4 regions of the Paenarthrobacter sp. A20 genome follow, and region 1 is predicted to be linked to each of the others. Evidence: riboswitches for the same ligand, from Rfam matches in the RefSeq annotation. Region 1 holds a riboswitch; each other region holds the start of a gene.
The links. A riboswitch is a leader RNA that binds a small molecule or an ion and turns the genes downstream of it on or off. The one in region 1 is predicted to bind S-adenosylmethionine.
Positions count from the first base shown of each region.

Region 1 (7,151 bases):
CTTGTTATCCGCAAGGGGAATGATCATGTTCCGGGTACCGAAGCGCGGGTGCACTCCGCCCCGGACAGCGTCCACTCCCAATGCCGCGGAAATTCGTTCGGTAGTGGCCAAAAGGCCATCTCGTTCACAGGCGTAAGAGACGTGATCCATGCGCATGGCTTCATCTTGGCACTTTGTGATCGGGGTCTCAGCTAAGTCAAGCCTAACTAAGGTGGGATGTGTATAAACCGTGACGGTGGGCGTCATGGAGGGACGCGAAAAGACCGAAAGATTCCACCGGCGTCACAAAGCTGTCCTAGCCTCCGGACAGTTCCTAGACTGGCCCCAGCTCACACCGCACCACATTCCCGCCAAACCCATGCGTTATGAAGAGGAGAACTCCATGTCCCAAGGATGGTCTTTCGAAACCCGCCAGATCCACGCAGGCCAGGAGCCCGACTCCGCCACAGGCGCGCGGTCGCTGCCGATCTACCAGACCACGTCCTTCGTGTTCCCCAGCGCCGAAAGTGCTGCCAACCGCTTTGCCCTGGCCGAACTCGCACCCATCTATACCCGGATCGGCAACCCGACGCAGGATGCCGTGGAGCAGCGGGTTGCGAGCCTTGAAGGCGGACTGGGTGCACTCTTGCTCAGCTCCGGCCAGGCTGCCGAGACATTCGCCATCCTGAATATCGCCGAGGCCGGGGACCACATCGTAGCGAGCCCCAGCCTGTATGGCGGTACCTACAACCTGCTGGCGCACACGCTGAAGAAGTTTGGCATCTCGGTCACGTTCGTCGAGGATCCTGACAACCTGGACCAATGGCGTGACGCTGTCCAGCCGAACACCAAGCTGTTCTTCGGCGAAGTGGTTTCCAACCCCCGCCAGGATGTGCTGGATATCGAAGGCATCGCCCGTACGGCACATGAGGCCGGTGTGCCCCTGATCGTCGACAACACCCTGTCCACGCCGTACCTCATCCGACCCATCGAGTGGGGCGCGGACATCGTGGTCCATTCCGCAACAAAGTACCTGGGTGGCCATGGCTCCGCAATCGCCGGAGTGATCGTGGACTCCGGCAACTTCGACTTCGGCAAGGACCCGGAGCGTTTCCCTGGCTTCAACACGCCGGACCCGAGCTACAACGGGCTCGTCTACGCCCGGGACTTGGGCAAGGACGGCGCGCTGGGTGCCAACCTTTCCTACATCCTGAAGGCCCGCGTCCAGTTGCTTCGCGACCTTGGCTCGGCTGTGTCCCCGTTCAATGCCTTCCTCATTGCCCAGGGCCTGGAGACGTTGAGCCTGCGCGTGGAACGCCACGTAGCGAACGCCACCAAGGTTGCCCAGTGGCTTGAAAGCCACGACGACGTCGAATCGGTGGCCTATGCGGGCCTGCCGTCCAGCCCGTGGTACGACCGCGGCCGAAAGTATGGCCCCAAGGGCACCGGCGCAATTGTTGCGTTCAACATCAAGGGCGGCGTGGACGCCGGCAAGCGCTTCGTGGACGGATTGGAACTGCACTCCCATGTCGCCAACATTGGCGACGTCCGTTCCCTGGTCATCCACCCGGCGTCCACCACGCACAGCCAGCTGACGGTGGAACAGCAGGTCGCTGCCGGCGTCAATCCCGGCCTGGTCCGTTTGTCCGTAGGCATTGAGCACGTGGATGACATCATCGCCGACCTCGAAGCCGGATTCAGGGCTGCCAAGGGCGCCTGACGCCCGGGCTCATCACCTCCGCCGGGAACGCCGCCCGCGCCGACGATTATTCGCCGGGCGGCACTTCCGGGTGCTTCTTCGTGAATGAAGCTGGCCCAAACCGTCACACTGTTGTCACATTCTTCGCCAGAACCGCCCTGCATTTCCTAGACTCTTCGTATTAGGTCATGAGTGCCAGCACACAGCCCCGGCTTGCTGGCCGGCAACCCTCCTCCGCGGTGGGGTGCCCCGGGTGAAGACCTGGCCTGTTCGCACGCAAGGCGACGGGCAAGCGCGAGGATAGGTGTCAAAGGAATGACCATTACTGCTACAGCCCTTCCAAAATCCGGAGAAGAAGACGGAACCGTCAAGTATGCCGGGATCGGACCGCTGGAACTTGAAGCCGGCGGACTCCTTCCGGACGTTGTCCTGGCGTATGAAACCTGGGGCCGGCTGAACGCGGACGCGTCCAACGCCGTGCTCATCGAGCATGCGCTCACGGGCAGCACGCATGTCGCCCGTGGAGCCACTGACGAAGAAGGCTGGTGGGAGCAGCTGGTGGGGCCTGGTGCCACCATCGACACCGACAAGTTCTTCGTCATCTCCATCAACATCGTGGGTGGCTGCTATGGGAGTACCGGACCATCGTCGGAAGCGCCGGACGGCAAGCCCTGGGGCTCACGTTTCCCGTTGATCACCCTGCGCGACAGCACGGAGGCCGAAGCGCGACTGGCTGATGCCCTGGGTATCGATGCCTGGCATGCTGTGTTGGGCGGTTCGATGGGCGGCGCCCGGGCACTCGAGTGGGCCGTGACATTCCCGGACCGCGTCAAACGCTGCGCCGTCATCTCGGTGGGCGCCTACAGCACGGCCGAGCAGATTGCCTTCGCGCAAGCCCAGACTTTGGCGATCAGGCAGGACCCGAACTTCAACAACGGCGACTACTACGGCGGCTCTGCGCCCGAGCACGGTCTGGCGCTGGCCCGGCGCATCGCCCACATCACCTACCGCTCGGCACTGGAGCTGGATTTCCGCTTTGGCCGGCAAGCCCAGCACCAGGAGACACCGCTTGCTGCCGCGGTGTTGGGGGAGCGTGGCCGCTACCAGGTGGAAAGCTATTTGGACCACCAAGGGACAAAGCTGGTGCGCCGTTTTGATGCCAACAGCTATATCGCCATCACCGAGGCCCTGATGTCCCATGACGTCACGCGTGGCCGCGGCTCGCTGGAAGCGGCGTTGTCGCGGACCAGAGCTGAGTTTTTCGTAGCGGCAGTGGACAGCGACAGGCTCTACTTCCCGGCGCAATCGCGTGAATTGGCTGCTGCGCTCCCGGGCGACGTGCCGGTACAGGTCATTGAGGCACCCATTGGCCACGACGGGTTCCTCACCGAAATCGGGCAGCTTTCAAGCCAACTTCGCCAGGCGTTCTTCGCCTAAGCCTCCGGACGTATCAAACGGCTCAACCGTTCATGATGTCGGCGCGCTGCTTCATGTAGTCCTCCATGGCGATCTCGCCGTTGCTGAACTTCGCGTCCAGTTCTGACAGCTTCCGTGCCCGGTAGCCCTGTGGCTCGGAGCCGCTGGATGCCGGGAACGGCGCAGGGGATGAAGGGCTCGACGGCGGCCCGGCCTGCGGTGGCGCATCCGCGGGGCGGACGACGACCGGCTCGGATGGGTAGCCGGGGTAATTCTGTTGCGGGAAGTTCTGTGGGGGATAGCCCGGACCCGGCAGGTTCTGCTGCGGGTACCCGGGGCCGCGGAAGTCGCCATGCTGGATCCGACGCGCCCGGGAGCGGTTGTACATACGGATCCCGAGTGGGATCAGCCACGAGCAGACGATGATCCAGAAGATCAGATTGTTCACAGTGCAGGCCTCCTAGGTCTTCTCCCAGCTTAGCCCTGCTGCTGAAATCGACTCGGCGACGTCACACCAGCTTGGTGTCCATTCCCAGGAACCGGCCGTAGCGCTCCGCCTCGGCCTCAAGTGCGGCCTGCTGCTCCGGCGTTGCCGGCCGGTTCATGCGCACGTCCAACTCACAAGCCCCGCCGGAGAAGCCATGACGCCACCAACCGGCCAGTCTGCCGTCCAGCAGGACCACGTGCAGGGGTCCGTTGTCCTCGGGGAAATATGGAGCAGTCCCGCCCAGGTAATGCCGGGACTGCGAGTAGCCCATGACGTATTCGTCGTAACACTGAATGAGGTCGACGCGGGGGAGCCCGGACTCCCCGGCAGGCGAAGAATCGCTACCGCTCGAGAGGGCCTCCGCCTCCTCTGCGGCCAGGTAAAAACCGAGACCGTCAAAGGACACCGACGCGAGGCTGCCGGGAGACAGGTCGTCAGCCACGTGCAGGCCCAGCTTCACATCTTTCATGGTCAGACCGGACCACACGGAACAGTCTTTGATGGTGGCCGGCCCGCGGCTGCTGAAGTACCTCAGTGCCAGTTGCCCCAAGGCGCGCTCGCGGGCGTCCCCGGTCAGTGAGGACGTACCAACGAAACCCGGCACTCGTTCCTGGAACAGTGCATACGTCTGTTTCAGGGCGCCACCGGCGGAGCGGACGGGGGCGCCGCTCACCAGGGTGCAGCTGATTTCCGCGTGCATCAGATGGTAGATAAACCCCAGTCCCTTGCTGGGGAAGCCGGCTTGCCCCAGTACTTCAGCCAACTCTTCGCGGGTCTTATGGGCGCCGTCCGCCACGGCCTCACCGAGGATACGGCCACTCAATGCCGCTGATTCCTCATCCACACCCGTCTGGCGGTACATGCCCTTGTTTCCCTGATGAAGCCGATCCGCCGAGAGCCCCATCAACCAGCCGAGATCGTCCCGGTGCACAAAATGCCAGGTGGGCCGGAGGATATGCGTCCGCAGGATCGTTCCGTCTGCTACAGCCTGCTCCACCTCGGTGGAGGTGCTGCCGGCCGTCCTTTGTGCCAGCGACCATCGCGCGTAGGGGAACTCCTGCGACTGGACGGCCAGGAGGTTGCGGACCACCTCTCCGGCATTCCGGGCAAGCGGAGCCCGTAACTGTTGCCTTCGCAGGCGCAGTCGCCGAACATTCTCCGCCATGCGGGTCTCGTCAGCCGTCACTGCGGTCCTCGACAAGCATTGCCGTCACCCTAACGGCGCGGCAAGAGGGTGCCGCTGGAACCGAAGACGGGTCCCGGCGTCGGACGCTTTGGACTGATGCCGTCGCCTGAAGATTGGTGTCGCAGCCTTCGGATGACCCATGGGACGAAGTACTCGCGCGCCCAGACGAGGTCGGAAGAGCGGGCCTCGCGCCATGTACGTGGGGGTAATGGTTTGGGCATCAGGGGCTCGAGTGTATGTTCTACGTTCAGTGCCTCCAGGACCATGGTTGCGATGGTGTGGTGGCCCAACGGGGAGAAATGCAGGCGGTCGACATCCCACATTTGCGGATCAGCCAACTGCCGTAGCGACCACATGTCGGCCACCACGGCGTCGTGGCGTGCCGCTACGGTACGGAGGTTCTCGTTGTAGATAGCCACCTTGCCGCGAATGCGTCCCAGGACGGAGGCGGCCGTGTCCGGGCCGTTGAACAACACCACAGCGGCGCCGCCGGAGCTCAGCTCGCCCACCGCGACGTCGAGTTTTTCAGCCAGCAGATCGGGGTCGCCGCCAGGCCGGATGAGATCGTTGCCGCCGGCCGAGATGGACACCAGGTCCGGCTGCAACTCCAGGCAGGGACCAACCTGTTCGTCCAGAATCTGCTGCAGGAGCCGGCCCCTGATGGCGAGGTTGGCATACGCGAAATCCCCGTGCCCCCGGCCAAGCTCCTCAGCGACGCGATCGGCCCAGCCGCGGTAGCCGCCGGGGTTCGCGGGTTCGGGATCGCCGATCCCTTCAGTGAACGAATCACCCAGGGCCACGTAACGGCTCCAAGGGTGTTTTTGAACAGGTTCGCCCGGCTTCAACAAAGGATTGTTCTCACTCACGCTCATATCCTGCCTCGTCACTGACAACCTACGCCACCGTAGGTTGTTACTTCCGGGTAACTGTAAGAATGGAACCATGACTGAAGCCCCCGCATTCCCCGCGCCCGTTGTCCTGTGGTCCCACGACGAAGCCGAGCGTGCCGGCAAGCCACTCCTGGTCCTGCTGCACGGCTACGGTTCCAACGAGGAGGACCTCTTCAGCCTGGCCGGGCTGTTGCCTGACGGCTTCGTGGTGGCGGCACTCCGGGCGCCGATGCCCATGGGGCCGGGCTTCACGTGGTTCCCCCTCACAGCGTCCATCGACTACTCGCTGGACGCCGTGAAGCTTGCCGCGGAATACGCGCTGGGGTGGCTGGACACGGTCAAAGCCAACCACTCATCGGTGACCTTGCTTGGCTTCTCCATGGGCATGGCGATGGCTACCACCATGGTCCGCTACCGTCCCGCGGACTTTGCTGCCGTCGTCGGACTTTCAGGTTTTGTGATCGACGCCGGCGCTGACGCCGCCTTCCGGGACCACGAACTGGATGGCTCGATGCCCATGTTCTGGGGCCGGGACCAGCAGGATCCGGTCATTACCCAGGACAAGATCGAATACACCATGGGCTGGGTGCGAAAGCACGTAGACCTCACCAAGGTGCTCTACACCGGGATGTGGCACGGCATCAACCAGCAGGAGATCGGGCACGTGGGTGAATTCCTGACCCACAAAGTCCTCACCGATTGAGTTTTTGTACAGATAACGCCCCCAAGAGCCGTTCTTGAGGGCGTTATCTGTACAAAATCCCGGTGCGTCAGGCGGCGGTGATCCGCACAGTCTGGCCGTTGACGGTCACGGTATCGCCCACGTGGAGTTGGCGGCCACGGCGGTCATCGATCTCGTCGTTGACTTTGACCAAGCCGTTCTTGATGAGCTCCGTGGCTTCGACACCGTCTTCCACGAGGTTGGCAAGCTTCAGCAGTTGGCCAAGGCGGATCATGTCGTCGCGGATGGGGATCTCTTCGATTTCCGGATTGCTCATACAGTAATGATGCCTGAAGTAGTGTGGGGACGGTGCCGCAGCCTTCTCCCCGTCCTGTCCTTCCGCTCGCCCTTGGCCTCCCCATTGCAGTCGCAACAGGCTTGGTCATCCCGCTCCAAGGAAGGATCAACGGGGCACTTGGCGCCAGGCTCGAGGACGGCATTGCCGCCGCCGTGGTGAGCTTCACCACAGGACTCCTGCTCATCAGTGCAATTTCCTTTGCAACACCCAAAGGCAGGGCCGGCCTCCAGCGCATTATCCCCGCCGTCCGGAACCGCAGCTTTCCACGCTTCTACGTCATGGCCGGTGCCATCGGTGCATTGTTCGTGTTTGCCCAGTCGTTCACCGTCGCCCTGCTGGGGGTAGCGCTCTTCACTGTTGCCGCGGTGACGGGGCAGACATTGAGCGGATTGCTGGTGGACCGGATGGGCATCGGACCGGGAGGGAAACGTGCCATCACGGGAGTGCGGGTCCTGGGCAGCGTCCTGACCGTTGC
Region 1 is NZ_JALJWH010000001.1:2,639,350-2,646,500, forward strand. It holds gene J3D46_RS12265 (VOC family protein) at 1-156, opposite strand, end outside; gene J3D46_RS12270 (bifunctional o-acetylhomoserine/o-acetylserine sulfhydrylase) at 359-1,699, shown strand; SAM riboswitch class IV at 1,863-1,979, shown strand; gene J3D46_RS12275 (homoserine O-acetyltransferase) at 1,994-3,115, shown strand; gene J3D46_RS12280 (DUF2076 domain-containing protein) at 3,138-3,542, opposite strand; gene J3D46_RS12285 (winged helix DNA-binding domain-containing protein) at 3,604-4,746, opposite strand; gene J3D46_RS12290 (SGNH/GDSL hydrolase family protein) at 4,797-5,639, opposite strand; gene J3D46_RS12295 (alpha/beta hydrolase) at 5,710-6,360, shown strand; gene J3D46_RS12300 (RNA-binding S4 domain-containing protein) at 6,428-6,655, opposite strand; gene J3D46_RS12305 (DMT family transporter) at 6,679-7,151, shown strand, end outside.

Region 2 (7,151 bases), 1.6 Mb from region 1:
CTCCGCCGCCAGATACGCGGCGACCAACCCGGCGTCGAATCCTTCCACGGAGAAATTGACGACGCCAATGGTGTCTTCGGAGTCGCTGAAGATCCGGTGGACCGTCACGCCATCGATGGCCTCCAGGCCGTCCACCAGGTAGGAGCGGATGGCTGCTTCATGGGCGTGCCACGCCTCTTGGTCCAGTCCGGCGAGGACCTGGGTGGCGCGGGCGAGGGTTGCCGCACCCAGGACGTTGGGCGAGCCACCCTCGTGGCGGGCGGGACCGGTTGCCCAGCTGACGGAGTCCAGGCGGGCTTCACGGACGGCCCCGCCGCCGGCCAGGTGCGGCGTTCCGGCGTCGAGCCAATCCGGGCGACCAACCACGACACCAGCGCCGAACGGTGCGTACAGCTTGTGTCCGGAGAAGACGATGTAGTCGACGTCCGCCTCGGTGATGTTGATCCGGCGGTGCGGTGCGAGCTGGGCCGCGTCCACCACGATACGGGCGCCGTATTCGTGGGCCAGGGAAGCTAGTTGCGCGATGGGAAGGATTTCGCCGGTGACGTTCGAGGCACCTGTCACGGCAAGCAGGCTTACTCCGCCCTGGGCCAACTCCGTGCGGAGCCTGTCCAGTGTTGCTGTCAAGGTAGACGCTGCGACGACGCTGCGGTGCGGGACACCCTGCCATGGAAGGAGGTTGGCGTGGTGTTCGATGTCCAGATACAGGACTTCGCCCGTCGGTAGGCTGTCAACCTGCGGGAGGCATCCCGCGAGAAGATTCAAGGAGTCGGTGGTATTACGGGTGAAGATCACGGAGTCGTCGGGGCGTCCTCCGACGAATTCACGGACGATGTTCCGCGAATTTTCGTAGACTGACGTGCTGATCTGGGACGCATAACCCGCACCGCGGTGAACGCTCGCATAGTACGGCAGGACTTCGTTGAGGTATGCAGAAACGATGGTCAGGGCAGGCGCCGATGCTCCGTAATCGAGGTTGGCGTACCGAACATGCCCGCCCTGGATCAGCGGAGCCTGTAACTCTGCACCCGTGACTGCGGAGAGCGGCCTTGAAGCGGCGGCAGCCTGCGCCGGGGTTTCTTCGGCAAGAGAAGGAATGATGTTTGAGTCGAACGTGACAGTGCTCATGGGACCTCACTCAAGAGGGACCCCCATAGGGGGATCCGCGCTTGCCGCATCCGTTCCGGACCGGCCGGGTCGTCACCCGGGGCACCCCACCGCGAATGGAGGGTTGCCGGCCAGCAAACCGGGGTTTAGCGCTGGCACTCGTGACCTGTAACAAGGTTAGGGCACTGCCCGGGACCGCTCCAAAGCTGATTCGCATTGTTAAGCGCTTTGTTACGTCGGTGGCCGAATGAGGTGATCCGGCGAAGAAAAAACGGCGGACACCCCCAAAGGGGGGAATCCGCCGTCGAAAATTCGGAAAACGCGCGCGGCCGCGACCGTCCGCAACTGTGCCTTAGAGGAGGTCGTCCAGCCCCGGGTTGAGCCGTTTGAGGACCTCGGAGTGCAGGATCGAGTTGGTGGCCAGGGCGTTGCCGCCGAAGGGGCCGTCTTCGCCTTCCAAGGAAGTAAAACGGCCACCGGCCTCGGTAACGATCGGGACGAGTGCTGCCATGTCGTAGAGGTTCAACTCCGGCTCGCAGGCGATGTCCACGGCGCCTTCGGCCACCAGACAGTAGGACCAGAAGTCACCGTAGGCTCGGGTTCGCCAGATGTCTTCGGTGAGCCCCATGAACTCGTCGAGGTTTCCTCGCTGCTTCCACCCGGACAGGCTTGAATACGACATCGAAGCGTCGGCCAACCGGGAAACGTTCGAGACCTTCAGGCGCGTAGCGGACGCGAGGGAGCGGCCCATGTAGGCGCCCATGTCCTTGGCCGCCCACCAGCGCTTGCCCAATGCCGGTGCGCTGACGACGCCGACAACAGGTTCTCCCTCGTCAACGAGGGCGATCAACGTTGCCCAGACCGGCACGCCGCGGACGAAGTTCTTGGTCCCGTCAATGGGATCTATGATCCAACGCCGTGAGCCATGGCCGCTGCTGCCAAACTCCTCGCCCAGGACGGCGTCCCTCGGCCGGGAGCGGGACAGCTGACCCCTGATTGCTTCCTCAGCGGCCTTGTCGGCATCGGTGACTGGTGTGAGGTCTGGCTTGGTTTCGATCTGCAGGTCCAGTGCCTTGAAGCGGTCCATGGTCTGGGCGTCGACTGAATCAGCGAGGACGTGGGCAAGGCGCAGGTCATCGTTGTAGGTGGAAACGGGATGGGTCATGCCACCAAACTATCCTGAATCATCAGCTGCGGTGGGGACGTGGCGCCGTAAGGATCAGTTGACGGTGCCCAGTTCCTTGGCCTCTTTGGCTTCAAGCCGGGGGTCCGCACCCAGCAGGCGGCGCAAGGAAGCCAGCCGGGCCACACCGGAGGGCCCTGCATGGCCTTCGTTCACCCAGGGATCCAGGCCGCAATTGATGGCTGTGGCGTCATGCTTGCAGCCACGCTCGCAGGCTTCCGTGCCGGGCTCAAGGTCAGGGAACGAATGCAGGATCCGGTCCGGATCCACGTGCGCAAGACCAAAGGAGCGGATGCCGGGGGTGTCGATGATCCAGCTGCCGGACGGGGCATCGGCAAGTTTCAGGGCCAAGGCAGACGACGAGGTATGCCGTCCACGGCCCGTCACGGCATTGACGCCGCCCGTGGCTCGTTCCGCCCCCGTCAAAGCATTGACCATGGTGGATTTGCCGACGCCTGAGTGGCCGAGCATGACGGTCACCTTGCCGCCGAGGTGGGAGCGCAGCTGGGCCACGGCGTCCCTGTCCAAACGTGCTGATAATCCGTCATCCGAACGCGCGTCAATACCGCTGGCTTCAGTGTCCGCTGTGCGGCTGATGATCACGGGGAAGTCCAGGCTGAGGTAGTTGGCGAGCAATTCCGCCGGATCCTTGACGTCCGCTTTGGTGATGAGCAGCAGCGGCTCTATGCCGGCGTCGTACGCTGCCACCAAGGCGCGGTCGATGAACCCGGTGCGCGGTTCGGGGTTGGCGGCAGCAACAACCACCACCAGCTGATCGGCGTTGGCCACAACCACCCGTTCGATGGGGTCAGTGTCGTCGGCGCTGCGACGCAGCAGGGTGCGGCGTTCTTCAACACGGACCAGCCTTGCAAGCGTGTCCGGGGCGCCGGAGACATCACCTACCAAGGCGACGAAATCGCCGGGGACCACGGGGTTCCGCCGCAGTTCACGGGCGCGGGCGGCGATAATGACGCGTTCATCCGCGGAATCTTCGTCCACAATGGCCCTGTAGCGCCCGCGGTCCACGGTGATGATCCGGCCAATAACGGCGTCATCATGGCTTGGCCGGTCCTTGGTCCGGGGCCTTGATCCTTTTTTGTTGGGGCGGATCCGGACGTCGGATTCGTCCCAGGAGCGTGCATCGCGGCCCATGGTCAGTTGCTGGCCTCGTCCGTGCCGGCGGATTCGAGCATACTTGCCCAGATTTCAGGGAACTCCGGCATGGTCTTTGACGTCGTGGCGATATCTTCCACGTGGACGCCTTCGATCGCGAGTCCGAGGATGGCACCCGCAGTGGCCATGCGGTGGTCGGCGTAGCTGTGCACCACACCGCCGTGCAAGGCCGCGGGGCGGATAATCAAGCCATCGGCGGTTTCTTCGGAGTCTCCACCCAGGGCGTTGATCTCAGCGACAAGCGCAGCAAGCCGGTCCGTTTCGTGACCACGGAGATGGGCAATGCCCGTCAGCCGCGAGGGGCTTGCGGCAAGAGCGCACAAGGCCGCAACAGTGGGAGCGAGTTCGCTGGTTTCGTCGAAGTCGGCTCCGAGGATCGCCGGCCCGCCGGTCACGCTAAGGGTCCCGTCCGCCAAGGTGACCTCGGCCCCCATAGTGGCGAGGATCGTCCTCCACATATCGCCGACCTGGGTGGTGCTGGCCGGCCAGTTGGGGATGCGGACGGTTCCCTGCGTGGCCAACGCTGCGGCCAGGAACGGCCCCGCATTTGAAAGATCCTGTTCGATCCGTTGGTCAAAGGCCTTGATGGAGCCGGGGGAGACCCGCCAATGGTTGGGCACGGAGTCGTCCACGGAGACTCCGACACTTCGCAGGACCTCCACGGTCATGGTGATGTGGTCGAGGCTGGGTACCGGCTTTCCGACGTGCTCCAAGTGAAGCCCCTCGGTAAACCGTGCGCCCACCAGCAGCAAGGCGGAGACGAACTGGGACGAGGCGCTGGCGTCGATCACCAAGTGGCCGCCGCGGACCTCGCCGGTGCCTTCCACTGTGAACGGAAGGGCCGACGGCGTCCTGCCGCCTTCCGCTGCCACGGGAACGCCGAGGGCGATCAACGCCTCGATGATGGTTCCCATGGGCCGGTTGCGGGCATGTGGATCTCCATCGAAGACGGTGGGCCCGTTGCGCAATGCCGCGAGGGGAGGCACGAAACGCATGACGGTTCCAGCCAGGCCGCAGTCGATGGCAGTTTCCGAGCCCGAGGCTGCAGGATCCATGGGCGTTATCTCAAGGTCCGGACCGTAGTCGCCGTCACCGGGGACCTCCGTGACGGTGGCGCCCAAGTGCCGCAGGGCCTGGATCATGAGTGCGGAGTCACGGGAATGCAGGGGAGCGCGTAACCTCGAGGGGCCATCCGCCAAAGCCGCCAACACCAGGAACCGGTTGGTCAGCGACTTTGAACCAGGCACCGTCACCGTGGCGTCCACTGGCCCCTTGGCGTACGGGGCCGGCCAGAGTGGCAGCGCGGCGGCTTCGGTCGATCCTGTGTTTGCGGCGGTGGTACCTGTCATGCTTCCTTATGCTCCAACTGCGTTGTCTACGGCCTTGCGTACTGCTTTGTCTGCCCGCTTGATCTGCTTGCCCGTCACCTTTTTGGCATCGGCAGCCAAGTGCTCTGCGCGCCAGGCGATGCTCGGACGTCCGTCGGTATCAACAGAGGCAAGAAGGACTCCGCCCGTCAGGGAAATGTTCTTCAACAGCTGTGCCTTACGGGCGCTCCGGCCCTCCTTGGTGCTGATATCGGCCGAACGCCATTCGACGTAGGAGTTCAAAGCCGACGTCACAGCCAGCACAGTGGCGGCGAAACGGGAAAGCTTTCCCAGTCCAAGCAATGCTCCGGCGCCCAGCTGTGCTCCACCGATGAGGCGCGCGAGGGTCTTCTCATCGGCCTTGAAAGGGAGGGATTCGGAGGCGCGTCGTAGGACGGGGGAGAGCTGCTTGGCGGTGTCGTCCGCGTTCCTGAGCTTGTCCAGACCTGCGACGACGAAGCTGGACGCGAGCATGGGACGGGCGAGAAAACGGATAACAGACATGTCTTGCCTCCTGGGTGGCTTGCCACACGATGTCAATGAGTGTTGTGTTCAAGGGGTGCAGTCTGCTCTAGTCTTGCACCTTTGCGGAATATTTACCCAGCGGCGGCCGTTGTGAACTAGTGGTGCGGTGGAGACCGGACTGCGGCAGGTGTTGCCGCCTTGGTGAACGGAGTTGGTTTTTTGACTTTGGTTAAGGACCGGGTGGTTCTACCGGAGCCCGGGTACGGCATGCAGCCGGAATCCCGGCAGCTGACAGTAGACTTGGCAACGATGAGCACCACGGAACCGGCCGCAGCGGCCACGGACCAGGCAGCCGGCGCGAATGACGACGCAGTGGCCGCGACCGACGTCGACCTTGCCACGGAGACTACCGAACAGCGGCGGGAGCGCTTCGAACGCGACGCCATGCAGTACGTGGACCAGTTGTATTCGGCGGCCATGAGGATGGCCCGCAACCCCTCGGATGCCGAGGACCTGGTTCAGGAGGCCTACACCAAGGCATTCTCGGCTTTCCACCAGTACAAGCCGGGAACAAACCTTAAGGCGTGGCTTTACCGCATCCTGACCAACACCTATATCAACCTTTACCGTAAGCGTCAGCGGGAGCCTTTGCAGTCCAACTCGGACACGATCGAGGATTGGCAGTTGGCCAAGGCAGAATCGCACACGTCGGCAGGCCTGAGGTCCGCCGAAACTGAGGCACTGGATCACTTGCCGGACTCCGATGTCAAGAACGCGCTGCAGTCGATCCCGGAAGAATTCCGTCTGGCCGTCTACTTTGCAGACGTCGAAGGCTATGCCTACAAGCAAATCTCAGAAATCATGAACACCCCGATCGGCACGGTCATGTCACGGTTGCACCGAGGCAGGAAGATGCTGAGGGACATGCTGGCGGACTACGCCACCGAACGGGGCTTCAGGGCCCATACCGAAGATCAGGCCGCGGCCGGAAGCAACAATCAGGAGAAAGAGAAATGAGCGACTGCCAGGGATTGGGCGATTGCGACGATACGCGAATGCAGCGGATCTACGAGTACCTCGACGGCGCTTTGACCCGCGAGGACCTCACTGAGATCAAGCAGCATTTGGACACCTGTGAGGAATGCTCTGAGCAGTATGACCTTGAGTGCCTTATCCGCACCATGGTCAAGCGCTCGTGTACGGAATCGGCACCGGAAAACCTGAAGAACTCGATTCTTGACAGGATCCACTCCATCAAGCCGGTAGAGGCCTGATCAGAGCCGGCCACAACGCCAAGGGCCCCGGAAACCGCATGGTTTCCGGGGCCCTCGCTCTTAAGCCTGTGACACTAAGCCGCTGGCTTAGGTGTTGGGACGCTTGCCGTGGTTCGCGCCGCCGCGCTTACGGTCACGACGCTTACGTGCACGCTTGCTCATAGCTGGCCTCCTTCAATGATTGATACTCAATAGAGCTGCCCTCCAGTTTCGCACATCCGGGTGCCGCGTCGCGAACCGGGCCTGGTGTTGCAGTGGCCCGGTTCGGAAGGAGGTCATTTCCCCAACGAATTCCGGATCGAAATACGGGCTTGGTCCAACACTGTGCGCACGGTTTCAAGTGCCACTGGCGTCAACGGGTGCGAGGCGCCGTGTTGGCGCAACTCGATGCGGATATCGTCCCTGAATGCCTGGACCATCAACTCGGCCTCCTTCAGCATGCGCTGGCCATCGGGTGTATAGCCCGCGGTACGGCTTCGGAAAGTCGCAGAGGTCGCGCTGGTGCGCGCCGCTTCCGCGGTAGCCGCCAGGTCCGCCCGCAGTCCACGCATGTTGGTCCGGATGTCGTCCCGCAGGTTGTCC
Region 2 is NZ_JALJWH010000001.1:4,209,115-4,216,265, reverse strand. It holds gene J3D46_RS19580 (aminotransferase class V-fold PLP-dependent enzyme) at 1-1,128, opposite strand, end outside; SAM riboswitch class IV at 1,161-1,274, opposite strand; gene hisN (histidinol-phosphatase) at 1,460-2,272, opposite strand; gene J3D46_RS19570 (ribosome small subunit-dependent GTPase A) at 2,327-3,442, opposite strand; gene aroA (3-phosphoshikimate 1-carboxyvinyltransferase) at 3,445-4,812, opposite strand; gene J3D46_RS19560 (DoxX family membrane protein) at 4,819-5,334, opposite strand; gene J3D46_RS19555 (sigma-70 family RNA polymerase sigma factor) at 5,515-6,312, shown strand; gene rsrA (mycothiol system anti-sigma-R factor) at 6,309-6,569, shown strand; gene J3D46_RS25175 (50S ribosomal protein bL37) at 6,657-6,731, opposite strand; gene J3D46_RS19545 (PadR family transcriptional regulator) at 6,845-7,151, opposite strand, start outside.
Region 2: it holds a riboswitch for S-adenosylmethionine, as region 1 does, so the genes downstream of both, J3D46_RS19580 (aminotransferase class V-fold PLP-dependent enzyme) here and J3D46_RS12275 (homoserine O-acetyltransferase) in region 1, are expected to answer to the same signal.

Region 3 (7,151 bases), 530 kb from region 1:
GCTGCACATCCGCGACGTCACCGGGTTCATGCCGCACATCTACTTCCGCTGGACCGAGGGCAACCCGATCTCCAACCTCAGCAAGTTCCTGTTCTTCGGCGAAGGCGAGATCGCGCCTGTCACCCGTGAAGTGCTGAGGGAAGCCGAGCCGGACATCACCCGCCGGCCGTGGGTGCACGTCGGCTAGCTGCCGCCCCCGCGCGTTGGCGCGAAACTAGCGGCTGGCCGCTGGAACCAGCACCCAGAGCACCTCGACGGTTTCGTCCGTGGGGTTGATCCAGGTATGCGGCTCGCGCCCCGGGAAGGAGAGGGTGTCCCCCTCTTCGAGGTCGTACTCCTCATTGGTCAGGATGAGCTTGATCCTGCCCTTGACCACGTGCAGGACGTCTACGTCGCAGTCCACGGCGTAAAGCTCGTTTTCACCGCGGCCCCGGGGCTCGATGGTTGCTTGCAGGATCTGGAGCCGCCGCTCCGAGCGGGCGGTCAGTAAGCGCTCCACTATGCCCTGGCCACCCAGGGAGATGCGGGGACCGTCGTCGCGCTTGGTCAAGTGCGTCTCCGGGGCTGCGAACAAGTCCCCCACCGATACCGACAGGACCTGGCACAGGGTGACCAAGGAAGCGACCGACGGCGATGTCAGGTCTCGCTCCACACGGCTGAGGAAGCCCTTGGTCAGCCCGGTAGCGTCCGCCACTTGCTCGATGGTGAGGCGCTGCGCCTGCCGGGCTGCGCGGATTCTGGAACCGATGGCAACGGGAACATTGCTCGGTTCAACGGGTAGAGCCTTCATTCACGAACCTTTCAGGCCTGTCATGTGGCCCTGTCATTGGAGCAATAGTAGCCGGGAGACAGGCCAACAAGGCCAGAATCCGCGGAACCATGACCAAAGCATCTTGACTGTTACTCCGATCACAACATATCCTCATAGGCAACAAGTGTTGTCTGTGAGGCACACAACACATCCCCAATCTCCAATCATCAGCACAGAGACTTCGACGCTTCGCAGGAGTATCGTCGAAAACCCCAACCTCCGTGCATCAGCTCCAAGGACCTCTCATGGAATCTTCGGCTATTAACATCGCAATCGTGGTGGTGTACCTGCTCGCCATGCTGGCATTCGGCTGGTGGGGCAAGTCCCGCACCAAGAACAACAGCGACTTCCTGGTGGCCGGCCGCCGCCTGGGCCCCTTCCTTTACACCGGCACCATGGCCGCAGTGGTCCTCGGTGGCGCATCCACCGTGGGCGGCGTCGGCCTCGGCTACAAGTTCGGCATCTCCGGCATGTGGCTGGTTGTGGCAATCGGCTCGGGCGTGCTGCTGCTCAGCCTCCTGTTCGCAGGCACCATCCAGCGCCTGAAGATCTACACGGTCTCCCAGATGCTGAGCCTTCGCTACGGCAGCAAGGCCACGCAGACCTCCGGAATCGTGATGCTGGCGTACACGCTGATGCTGTGTGCCACGTCCACCGGCGCTTACGCCACCATCTTCGTGGTCCTCTTCGATTGGGAACGCTGGCTGGCCATCGCAGTTGGCGGCGCGATCGTGCTCGTCTACTCGACCATCGGCGGTATGTGGTCCATCACCCTGGCCGACCAGGTCCAGTTCATCATCAAGACCGTAGGCATCTTCTTCCTGATGCTCCCGTTCGTCATGAACGCAGCCGGCGGCATGGACGGCATCCGTGAGCGCCTCGACGCAAGCTTCTTCCAGATCGACGGCATTGGTGTCCAGACGATCATCACCTACTTCGTGGTGTACACGCTCGGCCTCCTGATCGGCCAGGACATCTGGCAGCGCGTCTTCACCGCCAAGACCCCCACCGTCGCACGCTGGGGCGGCGCCACCGCAGGTGTCTACTGCATCCTTTACGGCATCGCCGGGGCCCTGATCGGCCTGGCTGCCCGCGTAGCGCTCCCGGACATCGACGTCGCCAACCTCGGCAAGGACGTGGTTTACGCAGAGGTAGCAACGCACATCCTGCCTGTCGGCATCGGCGGCCTGGTCATGGCCGCAGCTGTTGCAGCAATGATGTCCACCGCATCCGGAGCCCTGATTGCCGCGGCAACGGTGGCACGTGCAGACGTCGTCCCGTTCGTGGCCAGCTGGTTCGGCAAGACCATCAACACTGATGACACGGAGAACCCCGAGCACGACGTCAAGGCCAACCGCTACTGGGTACTTGGCCTCGGTATCGTAGCCGTGCTGATTTCCATGGCTGCGCAGGACGTGGTTGTCGCCCTCACCATCGCCTACGACATCCTGGTAGGTGGCCTCCTGGTGGCAATCCTGGGCGGCCTGGTGTGGAAGCGCGGCACGGGCATCGCCGCCGCGTGGTCCATGGCAGTGGGCTCGGTGCTGACGCTTGTCCTGCTGATCTTCTTCGCCGTTGGAGTCATTCCCAGCGCTGACGGCGTCTACGCCAACGAGCCGATCTACTTCGGCCTCGCGGCTTCCTTCATCGCCTACGTAGTGATCTCGCTGCTCACCCCGCCCACGGATCCCGCGGTTCGCGAGGCATGGGACAAGCGCGTCGCAGGTGCTGTCTCGGAAGAGCTGCCGCCGGAGGCCCACCCGGTCAGCAGCCACAAGTAAAAGTGCACGGCAAGTAACAGAGCAACGTTCGACGGCGGCGCCACCCCTTTTCGGGGAGGCGTCGCCGTTGTTTCGTCCCCGGGAAGAACGCCCGGTGGGGTAGGGTTGTCCCAGCTTCAAGAGATGTGGTGCCAAGCTCCGACTGGCCACACACCAACCCCATGTTCACGGGTGGTTCGGATGAGGAAGCGGCCCGTCCCGGACCAGAGACAACCGAGCGGGCAAGAGCACTCCACTGAGGAGCAGTCCCTTGCCGTACCAAGGCGATACCACCCAGGCATCCACGCCGGCCGCAAGTGCGCCGGCCACAGGAACCCCTGCCAAAACCGCAGCCCGCACGGTCACGGTGATTCCCGCCGTCGACCTTTTCCTGGGCACGGTGACCATCATCTCCAACGCCGGTACGGCGCGGTTTGGGCATCCCGAACCGCACTTGATCACCCGGGCCCTGACGCAGGCTGTCCGGCCGACGCAATGGTGTGCGGCCTCAAGGACCCTGACGGTGACCGTTGCTGCCGCCGGAAAGCGCGAGGGCGTGCAGCGGCACTTCCCTCTCTGCCCGTGGGAGCAGGCCTAGTTCCCTTCGTCCTCCTCGCGGAAGTCCTCGGTTTCATCGATCGGGACGACGCGTTCGTCGTCCTCCGGGGCGTCCACCTCTTCCACCCAGGCTTCGTCCACTTCCTGATCCTCGGCGTAGTCATAGGCTGGGTCCGACTCGATGGTCGCCCGCGGGTGGCTGGCGTGTGATTCGGTGGTGTCCATAATGCAACCTCCGTCTCGTGGGCCGGTCAAAGCCCGGTAACCGGAAAACGGGGAGCTCCCCGCTCCTGTCCTTCCATCTGAGCACCGCCTCAGTCGAGGGTCAAGGGTGCCCGGAATTACGGTGCGCCGAACATTCCAGTTGAGGAATACCAGCCAAAAATCCCCGCCAATAAGCGGTAGTGTGGGGCGTGCAATGGGGCCGAAACCACCCCACCCAGCACAGGAGAGAAAGTGCAACAGCACCAGGAATCCCCCGGTTCGTCGAGCCCGGCTCCGGACCCCGCCACCGAAAACACGGCCCCCGAAACAACGGCCGTCGCCAGCGTAGCCTCGAAAAATGATGCATCCCCGTCGTCCTCGGACATCCGCCGCTGGCGTCAGTATCTGGCCGATGAGCGCGCCGAGGCTGCCGTCTATCGCGAACTCGCCCAGAGGCGCGACGGCGAAGAACGCCAAATCCTCCTGGCCCTGGCCGAAGCCGAAGGGCGTCACGAGGCCCACTGGCTCAAGCTCCTGGGCGAGCACGCCGGAATGCCCAAGGCCGCCTCAACCCGCAGCCAGTTCCTGGGCTTCCTGGCCCGCAACTTCGGGTCCGTGTTTGTGCTGGCGCTGGCCCAGCGTGCAGAGGGCCGCTCCCCCTACGGCACCGAACCGGCGGCAACAGCAGCCATGGTGGCCGATGAGCAGATCCACGAAGAAGTGGTCCGGGGCCTGGCCACGCGTGGACGCAACAGGCTCTCCGGCACTTTCCGCGCTGCTGTCTTCGGCGCAAACGATGGCTTGGTCAGCAACCTTTCGCTGGTCATGGGCATGGCCGCAACCGGCGTGCCCAGCCCTGTCGTGCTGATGAGCGGCGTCGCAGGCCTGTTGGCCGGGGCGTTGTCCATGGGCGCCGGCGAGTACGTTTCTGTGCGCTCCCAGCGGGAATTGCTTAACGCCACGTTGCCCACTCAGGCCACGCTCACAGCAGCACCTTCGTTGGACATCGAGCACAACGAGCTGGTTCTTGTGTACTTGGCGCGGGGCATGACCCACGAAGCCGCCGAACACCGCGCCGCCGAACGCATGGGCGTCTTCAGCTGCGACTGCGACCCCAGCCTCTCCCTGCAGCCAGAGAAGCCGGCCACCGATGAGCACGAATCCGTCGGTTCGGCGTGGGGCGCCGCGTTGTCCAGCTTCTGCTTCTTCGCCTCGGGCGCCATCGTGCCCATCCTGCCGTTCATTTTCGGCATGACGGGTGTGGCTGCTTTGCTGGTAGCCGGCGTGCTGGTGGGCATCGCGCTCCTGGCGACCGGCGCCGTCGTGGGCTTGCTGTCCGGAACGTCGCCGCTGAGCCGCGGGCTGCGGCAGCTCGCCATTGGTCTTGGAGCAGCGGCTGCCACCTATGGGCTGGGCCTGGTGTTCGGCGCAACGATCGTCTAGGTTTGGACGCCTCCCTCCGCAGCCCGTAATGTTGGTTCGTCCTCCGCGCTGCCCCGCGTGACCAGGGCGTGAGGAATGGAGAACCGTGGACTCGGAGCGGGAAACGCGTGCGCCAAAGCACCGACGTGCGGCAACTGCCTGGCGGGTCCTTCGCGGCCTCCTCATGGCCGGCATCGCCGCAGTGGTGGCCGTCCTGGTGAGCGGATTCCTGCACGGAGACCCCCGCATCACCGCACTTTTCCCCGGGGTCAGCGTCCCCGGCGCCCCGCAAAGCGGACAAAACCAAACAAAACCTGCCCGTGCCGCCGACGCCCCGCCGCCGGGTGTTGACGAGGCGGACGCCCCTCTCGCCTCACCGCCGGCGCCCGGGACAGCGAACGATTCGTTCAAGTTCCTGGCCACCAACGACGACGGCACTCCCGTTGGCTATTCACCGTGCCGGCCGCTGCACTACGTAGTGAACAACGCCTCTGCGCCGGAAGGCTCTGATGCGTTGCTGGAGGCTGCGATCGCCAAGGTATCCGCCGCTTCGGGAATCCAGTTCGTCAACGACGGCAGCACCGATGAGTTGCCCGTGGACCGCCGCGAACCATACCAGCCCGCCAAATACGGCGATCGATGGGCTCCCCTGCTGATCTCATGGACCACGCCGGAGGCAGCGCCGGCCTTGGCAGACAAAGTCATCGGGACCGGCGGCAGCACCATGTACTCGCTCAACAATGGACCCAAAAGCTATATCACCGGCAGCCTCGAGTTGGACACTCCGCAGGTAGCCGAACTACTGGCCAACCCAGAAGGGGCCGACTACGTCCTGGCGGTCATGCAACACGAACTGGGACATGTGATGGGCTTGGACCACGTGGATGATCCGGTCCAGCTCATGTACCCGGAAATCGGTGCCCCGGACGGCCTCGCGGCCGGCGACCTGAACGGCCTGCACCTCCTGGCATCAGCGCCCTGCCGCAAGGACATCTAGCAGCCGACCACTTCCGGCATGGACTCCCGTGGCGTCCGGACTTATGCTGGCGACTACGGCCGACGGCGGCGCCCCACCTCCCGTCCGCGGCCTCCACGTCAGGGGGTTCCATGGAACCTTACGGGTCGCCCCAGTGGCCGGACCCCGATCCCCCAGCGCCGCGTCCACCGATCAAGCACAGCAGCATCGCCGCCATCCTGTTCCTGTTCGGCGTCCTCGGCCTTGTCTGCGCGGGCGCGTATTTCAGCGGCGACCTGCAGCGGTTCCTCTACGGATCATCCGCCACGCAGAGCCAGGCTCCACGCCCCGGTTTAGTACCGTTCGGACAACGCCAGGACCCGTTGCCCGGGCTGGAAGAAGCCGACGCGCCGCTGGGAACTCCGGCGCCAGTAAACCGGACCAGTACCTCCTACAAGTTCCTTGCCGTCAAAGAAGACGGAACCCCTCTGGCCTACTCGCCGTGCAGGCCCATCCATTACGTGGTGAACGCCGACCAGGCGGATCCTTCCTGGCAGCCCCTGGTGGAAGAAGCCGTCCGGCAAGCCAGCGTGGCCACTGGATTGAAGTTCATCTACGACGGTCCGAGTTCCGAGGTCCCTTCCACCAACAGGACCGGATACCAGCCGGCCAGGTACGGGGACCGATGGGCTCCTGTCCTGATCGCCTGGACCACTCCGGAGCAGGTGCCGCGCCTGACAGGCCAGACTGTGGGTCTGGGCGGAAGCTCATCGATTGGCCTGAGCAACGGCTATAAGGCCTACGTCACAGGCACCGTGTCCCTGGACGCGCCCCAGTTCGCAGGCATTGTGGACACTTCCGAGGGCAAGGAGATCGGCATCGCGGTGATCATGCATGAGCTGGGACACCTGCTGGGCCTGGACCACGTGGACGATCCCCGGCAGCTCATGTTTGACCAGGCTTCGTGGGTCCGGCAATACGCTGCCGGCGACCGGACGGGCCTGGCCCAACTCGGCCAAGGTCCGTGCAGCAAGGACTTCTAGCCGCGCCGTGCTCCTTGGCCGGAAACTACTGCGAGTGCCTCCTCCACGCTATCGACCAGGAAGATCCTGTGCTCCATGGGCTTCCCCGCGGCGAGGCCCTGCAACATCGGCCATGCCGGGAGTGTCCGTTCCCAATGGTCGCGTCCCACCAGCACCATGGGAGTGATGGTCTCCGGCGCTCCGTAGTAGTTTTCGCAGGCGTCCTGGAAGATTTCCTGCACCGTTCCTGCGGCCCCCGGAAGGAAGATGGTCCCACCATTGCAAAGCTCCAACAGGATGGCTTCCCGGAGGGCGTTGGCGAAGTACTTGGCGATGTGGGTGGCAAACAGGTTCGGAGGCTCATGGCCGTAGAACCACGTGGGTATTCCAAGCGTCGGGGTGCCTTCCGGATGACGTTC
Region 3 is NZ_JALJWH010000001.1:2,108,328-2,115,478, reverse strand. It holds gene J3D46_RS10080 (amino acid transporter) at 1-187, shown strand, start outside; gene J3D46_RS10075 (helix-turn-helix domain-containing protein) at 215-790, opposite strand; gene J3D46_RS10070 (sodium:solute symporter) at 1,057-2,592, shown strand; SAM riboswitch class IV at 2,707-2,826, shown strand; gene J3D46_RS10065 (hypothetical protein) at 2,843-3,169, shown strand; gene J3D46_RS10060 (hypothetical protein) at 3,166-3,354, opposite strand; gene J3D46_RS10055 (VIT1/CCC1 transporter family protein) at 3,586-4,776, shown strand; gene J3D46_RS10050 (matrixin family metalloprotease) at 4,862-5,752, shown strand; gene J3D46_RS10045 (matrixin family metalloprotease) at 5,863-6,753, shown strand; gene J3D46_RS10040 (LOG family protein) at 6,750-7,151, opposite strand, start outside.
Region 3: it holds a riboswitch for S-adenosylmethionine, as region 1 does, so the genes downstream of both, J3D46_RS10065 (hypothetical protein) here and J3D46_RS12275 (homoserine O-acetyltransferase) in region 1, are expected to answer to the same signal.

Region 4 (7,151 bases), 2.3 Mb from region 1:
TTCGCTGACGGCAGCGATGTCGACGATCTCCTGCATGGGGTTGGACGGCGATTCGAAGAAGACCGCGGTGGTCGGTTCCGAGAGGGCCTCACGCCACTGGTCCAGGTCCGGGCCGTCCACAAAAACGGTCTCGACGCCCCACCGCGGGAGGATCTCGTTCAGGATCACGAAGCAGGAGCCGAACAAGGAACGGGCAGCAACAACGCGGTCACCGGCAGCCAACAGCGCACCCAAGGCGGTGAAGACTGCGGACATACCGGACGCGGTGGCGAAGCATGCCTCGGTTCCTTCGAGCAGGCGCAAGCGCTCCTGGAACGTGGCCACGGAAGGGTTGCCATAGCGGGAGTAGACGAAACGTTCGTCCTCACCGGTGAAGGCCCGTTCGGCAGCTGCGGCGGATTCGTAAACGAAGCCGGAGTTCAGGAACACGGGTTCGGCCGTTTCCTGGAAATTTGTGCGGTCAAGGCCGCCGCGGACGGCCTGGGTGTCAGGGCTCCAGCCGGCGGCGTCGGGATTGAACGTCACTTACTCGGTCCCCAGATTCGTCGGCAGGCCACGGTTCTTCCAACCATTGACCGTGCGCTCCCCGTAGCGGTCCGGTTCGCCTTCGAAGCCCTCAAGGACGTTATAGGCAGTGAAACCGGCCTGCGTTGCAGCGATGGCGGCGGAGATTGAGCGCTGGCCCGAGCGGCAAATGAAGACGAGCTCCACGGTGTCGTCCTCGGGCGCCTGCTGCTGCAGGTCCTCGATGAAACGGGAATTGGGGATGCCGCCAGCGAGGTTCCACTGGATGAACAGGGGATCGTTCTCGGTTGCCTTGGTGTCCGGGATACCGATGTGGGCCCACTCGCCCTCGGTGCGTACATCCACCAGGATGGCGCCTTCTTCAAGCTTGGCCCACGCGTCCTGCGGGGTCAGGTCACCTGCGTAGCTCATGCGTGGCCCTCGAATGCTTCTTCGTCGTCGTAGTTCTCCAACTGGTCAACGGCGTTGGCGACGGCGGCATCCGCAGTGGCAATCGCGGCCGGAAGGACGACGGCCTGGGCAACGATGACGTCGGTGCCATTGAATGTGGCGGCCGGGCTGCCGTGGAGTACGTAGCCTTCTGCCAGCGAGTTGTGGATACGCTCGCAGAAATCACGGGTATCCGGGCCTGTAATCAGGCGGTAAGAGAGTTTTTCTTCAGTGGGTTCAGGCATTGCTGGTGCTCCTCAGTCACGCTTGCAGTTCGAGTTGTCGATACGCCGAGTAGTCACCTGAGGCACCCCGCCGGAGAGAGGGTTGCCGACCAGCAAGTCAGGGCTTTGCGCTGGTACTCATTACTCAAGAAAAACGTAACATCCGCGGGCGTCGGGCTGCACTTGCACGTACCTGCACCCTCGTCATGTTGCGTAATCGGAGAGGCTGGAGCTATTCGCGCCTGAGCGCGCGCACCGCAGCCCCGACAGTGGGGAAGAAATGGGCGGGTGTGAAACGGGCCGCTGTGCCCAAGCGGATCAACTTGTCCTTCACCGGTCCTTTGAGCTCGGCGAACACCAAGTCCACGCCTTTGCTTGCGAGCCATTCGTCCAGCGTGACCAGATCGTCCAGGGCTGTGGTGTCGATCCCGGTGATGGGCTCAGCGGCGAGGACGACGTGGGTAATGGGATGTTCGCCCTCGTCAAGGGATTCGTCCAGTTGCTCGCGAACGAAGGTTGCCAGGACCTGTCCGTTCCCGAAGAACAGGGGCGCATCGAAGCGCAAAATCAGGAGGCCGGGGATGCGTTCGGCACCAGGGTGCCTCTCGAGGTCGTGGTAGCCGGGCAGGCCCTCCTCGGAGCCGAGCTCTGTTCGATACGGGTCCCACGCCCTGCGTACGAAATCCAGGAGCGCCAAGGCTACGGCTACGACGATGCCCTGGAGAACGCCCACTGTGAGAACTCCCAGGAACGCGGCGAGCATTACTACGGATTCACTCCGGCTCATGCTCAGGAGCCGCCGGACGCCTGCTGGATCGGCCAAGGCAATCGCCGCCGCAATCACGACGGCGGCCAGAGTTGCCGAAGGCAGATACGCGGTCACGCCCGGAGCCAACAGCATGAAGGCCAGCACCAGCACCGCTCCCACAACGCCGGTCATCTGGGACTTGGCACCAGCGTCCACGGCGACAGGGGTTCGGGAGGCGCTGCCGGAGATCGGGAATCCCCCCAGCAAGCCGGTGGCAGCATTGGCCGCCCCGAGCGCTGCCATCTCCCGGTTGCCGGACACCCGCTTGCCTTCCTTCGCGGCCAGGGTTTGGGACAGCACTCCCGTATCCGCGAAGACCATGAGCGCAATGCCGGCAGCGGCGGGCAGCAACGTTAACGCGTCTGCCCAGCCAATGCCGCCAAGCGCGGGCATCGGCAGGCCCTGGGGCAATTCCCCGGTGACCTTGACGTCGTCGTTGAGGCCCCAGACCGCCGTCGCAACGCAGGAGCCAACCACCGCCAGCAGGACGCCCGGAACCTTCCATTTCAGGACCCTTGGGACCCAGGTCAATGCCAGCGAGGCCACGCCCAGCAGCAGCGCGGTGATGTTGACCTCGCCGCCCAGCACCCCAGTGGTGACCTTCGCGAGCTTGTGCCAGATGTCGCCGTCGGCCTCAATCCCCAGGAACGCCGGCAGCTGCGAGAGCGCTACCAAAAGGGCGATCCCGTTGAGGTACCCAAGCCGGATCGGTTTGGACAGCAGGCCCGTGACTGCCCCGAGCTTCAAGGCTGAGCCCGCGAGCATGAAGGCACCCACCAGGACGGCCAAGAGTCCTGCCAATGCCACCGACTTCCCGCTGCTTCCCGCCGCCAGCGGCACAATCGCCGCGGCGATCAGCGGGGCCAGGGCCGAGTCGGGTCCCAGGACAAGGATGCGGGAAGGCCCAACGACGGCGTAGGCGAGCAACGGCACAACGGTCGCGTAGAGTCCGGTAACAGGTGGAAGCCCGGCTGCCTGCGCATAAGCCATCCCGGCGGGCACCAGCAGGGCAAACAGCGCGGCGCCCGCGATGATGTCATGCCGCAGCCATTCACGCTTGTAACCCTTGAGGGCCCAGACGCTGGACAGCCTGTCTTTGGCCGAAGGGCGGGCGGTTGATGCACTCATACAGCGATCATTCCCGACGCCTCCTGTCTGCGGAACAAGGTGACCGCTGTATGTGGAAACCGGGAGGGGCCGGGGCACGTCCAATTGTGACGTCCCGGGAGCATAATTGACCCAGTACGACCCCCTGTAACTTCGCATGAAATCAGGTCGTGGTGAACGGACAGAGCAGTTCTACACTCAAGCCCATGCTGCACTTTGGATGGTTTGTGGGCCACGGATTCGGTGTCCAGGGCTGGGGTACGCCCGGCTACGGCCTGGGCTACGACTGGAAAAAACCCGCCCTGTACCAGGAGGCCGTCCGGGCGTTTGAACGATCCGGCCTGGACCTGTTCATCATCGAGGACTCGCTCACGGTTCCTGATACGTATGGCGGTTCGGCCGAGGTGTCCTTGGCCCACGCGTCCTTCGCGCCCAAACATGATCCGCTGGCATTGGTCCCGTACCTTCTCGCCGCCACCGAACACCTGGGCATCGTGCCGACGGTCAGCGCTTCCTTCTACCCGCCCTTCACGGCCGCCCGTCTCCTCGCGACGTTGCAGCATTTTTCCGAGGGGCAGCTGGGGTGGAACGTCGTTACCTCGGGCAGTGACCTCGCCGCGCAGAATTACGGGCTGGACCAGCAGATCGAGCACGATCTTCGCTACGAAAAGGCGGAGGAGTTCGTTGACGTCGTCAGGCGGCTTTGGCGGAGCTGGGAGCCTGGCGCTGTTCTTGAGGATGTGGACGCCGGAGTATTCGCGGACCACAGCAAAGTTCACCCGATCAACCACCAGGGCGACTTCTTCAAAGTCCGCGGTCCGCTGAACACGGCGCCGCTGCCGGAGGAACCCGTGCTGGTGCAGGCCGGTGCCTCTCCCCGGGGCAAGGCGTTCGCGGGCGGACACGCTGATGTGGCCATTGCCCTGGCCCGTGGCGTTGACGGGATGAAGTCCTACCGTGACTCGATCCGTGCGGAGGCTGCCAAAGCCGGCAGGAACCCCGACGACGTCAAGGTGCTTTTCGTCCTGAAGCCCACCGTGGTTGGTTCTGCGGCCGAGGCCGGGGAATTGCGGGCCCGGCGTCGTGAGCTTACCCAGCGCGACATCGACAGCCAGCTCAACTCCATCTCCTACCTGTCCGTGATCGACTTCAAACAGTTCGACCTCGACGCACCCCTTCCGGAACTGAGCACCAACAGCAACCAAGGGACACTGGAACACTTCGCCAAAGCGGCGCCTCCGGGGTCCACGCTGCGCCAGATCCTGCAGGCGCGCAGTGGCGGAGCGGGAGACTCGATCATCGGCACGGTCGGCGAAATTGCCGACTACCTCGAGTCGACAGGGTCTGAGGTGGGTGGCGACGGGTTCCTCTTCTCGGGCTTCGTTGATCCCGTAACGGTGCATGGTGTGCTGGACAAGCTCACTCCCGAACTGAGGCGTCGCGGGTTGTTGAGGAAGACTTACGGCAACGGTGGTTTCCGGCAGAATCTCCTGGACTTCTGATGGCGTCAGCTGAGCCGCGGACCCTACTCTTGGGAACGGCGCCGGTATCTGCGTGGAGTGTGGCCGTGGCTGCTGCAGACCCGACGTTTCACGTGAAACTCAACCAAGATACGTTGTCTTTGCTGGCCCGATCCCGGGATGTGCTTGAACGTGCCGCCACGTCGGGGCAGCGTGTCTACGGGCTCAACACCTTACTCGGATCCGGCCGCGACACCGCTGTGGAGGAGAAGTCCCTCCTGGCGTACCAAATCCAAGTCGTCAGGTATCACAACAGCGGTGTGGGCTCGTATCTGGACCGTGCTTCTGCCCGGGCAGTGATCCTTGCCCGGCTCATAGGTTTCAGCCGGGGCGGCTCCGGTGTCCGTCCGGAAACAGCTGGTTTCTACGTCGAGATGATCAACCGCGGAGTCCTTCCCGCCATCCCACGTGAAGGCTCGGTGGGCTCGTCCGACCTGACCCAGCTCGCCGCCGTCGCTGCCGTCGCAATAGGTGAGGGTGAAGCCTTCGATGCCGATGGAACCTTGGTGCCGGGGGCCAAAGCGCTCGCAGGCGCCGGCCTCCAACCATTGGTCCTCGCGCCGGGCGAAGCGCTCGCGCTGGTTAGCGCCAACGCGTATTCCGTGGGCGTAGGAACCCTCGCCCTGGTGCGTTTGCAACGCATAGCCGAACTGGCCGACGTCGCGCTTTCCCTCTCGCTGGAGACCATCGCAAGGTACGACGGCGGCGGGAACCTCAGCCCGTTTTCGCCGGCTATCCAGGGGGCCAAGGCGGTGGACGGGCAGCGGGACTCGGCTGCTGCTGTGCGTCACCTGTTGAGGGGTGGATGGCTGGAGGACGTCCGTCCCGAGGTCTCAGTGCAGGACGCGCTGTCTTTCCGGGCTGCGCCGCAAACGCACGGGGCATTCCGGTCCTTGGTGACACAGCTCGGTGTTGCGTTGGAAGTCGAGCTCAACGGCCGCGGCGACAATCCCTTGGTGGACGTTGAATCCGGTTACATGGTCTCCGGCGGAAACTTCCAACCGATGCAACTGGCTCTTGCGTTCGAAAGCCTGCGGCTGGCCTTGGCGCATGTGGGAATTTCCAGTGAACGGCGCATCGCCAAGTTGTATCCACCCCAACGGGCCATCCGGGCAAGGCATCTGGAGGCTGCGTCCTCTGAGGCGGGTGCGCCGGGCCTTGCCCAGGAGGAACTGCCCGGGCTGCTGTGGTACTCCGCAGCCGGACTGCTGGCCGAACTCAAGTTCCTGGCCGCCCCGGCAACCCTCGGCGCACCAACCCTGTCCGCCGACGTCGAGGACCATTCAACCCTTGCCCCGCTCGCCTTGCAGCAACTCGAAAAGTCGTTGGGTGTTCTGGAAAAGCTCCTGACGATCGAGGCCCTGACAGCGTCCTATTTGCTGCTTGAAGCCGGAGCCGCGCAACCTCTCGGGAAGGGGACGGGCGCCGTCGTGGGTCGGCTCGCGGACGTGCTGGCCGACAGGCCGTCGGCACCGGACCTCGTGGAGCGGGCGCGGGTTGAATTGCACGACGTCATTGACCAGGTTTTCCCAGCAGCGGACGGGGAGGATGCGCAGTGAGCACGGCGTTTCGCAAACATGGTGTACATGCGGCTTCCACTGTTCCGGACGGGCTGGATGCTTCGGTTCTGGACAAGGTGGGAAACACTCCGCTGGTGACGTTGGAGGCGCTCAGCCGCGGACTGGGCAGCGCCATCCGCGTCAAGCTCGAGTCCGAAAACCCCGGCGGCTCCATCAAGGACCGGACCGCGCTGAGCATGGTGCGGGCGGCTGAAAGGTCGGGCGAGCTGAAACCCGGGGCCACCATCGTGGAGAGCACGTCCGGCAATACCGGGATTGGCCTGGCGCTCATTGGCCACCTGACGGGGCATCCGGTGGTGGTGGTCACGGGCGACACGATCTCCGAGGAGAAGCTCGCCGCGCTGCACAACTACGGCGCCCGCGTGATCCTGACCGACTGGAATGCGCCGTCCGAGTCGCCGGAGAACGCCCGGGCAGTGGCTGCGCGGATTACGGCCGAGACGCCCGGTGCGTGGCGGCCCATGCAGTTCGACAACCCCGCCAATCCTCTTGCACACTACGAAGCCACTGGCCCGGAGATCTGGGAGCAGACCGGCGGCTTGGTGACGCATTTCGTTGCGGGCATCGGGACTGGTGGGACCATCAGCGGGAATGGCCGGTTCTTGAAGGAACGTGTGGCTGCCCTGCGGCCTGGCGGACATCTGGAAGTCGTCGGGGCTGATCCCTATGGCTCTGCCTACAGTGGCGGGCATCCCGGCGAAATCCTGGTGGACGGCGTGGGCAACTCCTGGCCGGAACCGGAGTGGCCCAAGGCCTTCGACCGCGCCATTGTGGACCGGTTCCTCCGGATCCCCAACGATGAGGTCTACACCACCGTGCACCGGCTCCTCGATGAGGAAGGGCTTGCGCTGGGTCCGTCGTCGGGGCTCGCAGTGGCTGCGGCCCTGCGGGTGGCGCGCGCCGCACCCCACGGCTCGGTGGTGGTGGCCATAGCCCCCGACGCCGGTACGAACTACCT
Region 4 is NZ_JALJWH010000001.1:311,088-318,238, reverse strand. It holds gene J3D46_RS01520 (O-succinylhomoserine sulfhydrylase) at 1-525, opposite strand, end outside; gene J3D46_RS01515 (rhodanese-like domain-containing protein) at 526-936, opposite strand; gene J3D46_RS01510 (DUF1737 domain-containing protein) at 933-1,199, opposite strand; SAM riboswitch class IV at 1,213-1,324, opposite strand; gene J3D46_RS01505 (SulP family inorganic anion transporter) at 1,411-3,114, opposite strand; gene J3D46_RS01500 (NtaA/DmoA family FMN-dependent monooxygenase) at 3,267-4,595, shown strand; gene J3D46_RS01495 (aromatic amino acid ammonia-lyase) at 4,595-6,172, shown strand; gene J3D46_RS01490 (PLP-dependent cysteine synthase family protein) at 6,169-7,151, shown strand, end outside.
Region 4: it holds a riboswitch for S-adenosylmethionine, as region 1 does, so the genes downstream of both, J3D46_RS01510 (DUF1737 domain-containing protein) here and J3D46_RS12275 (homoserine O-acetyltransferase) in region 1, are expected to answer to the same signal.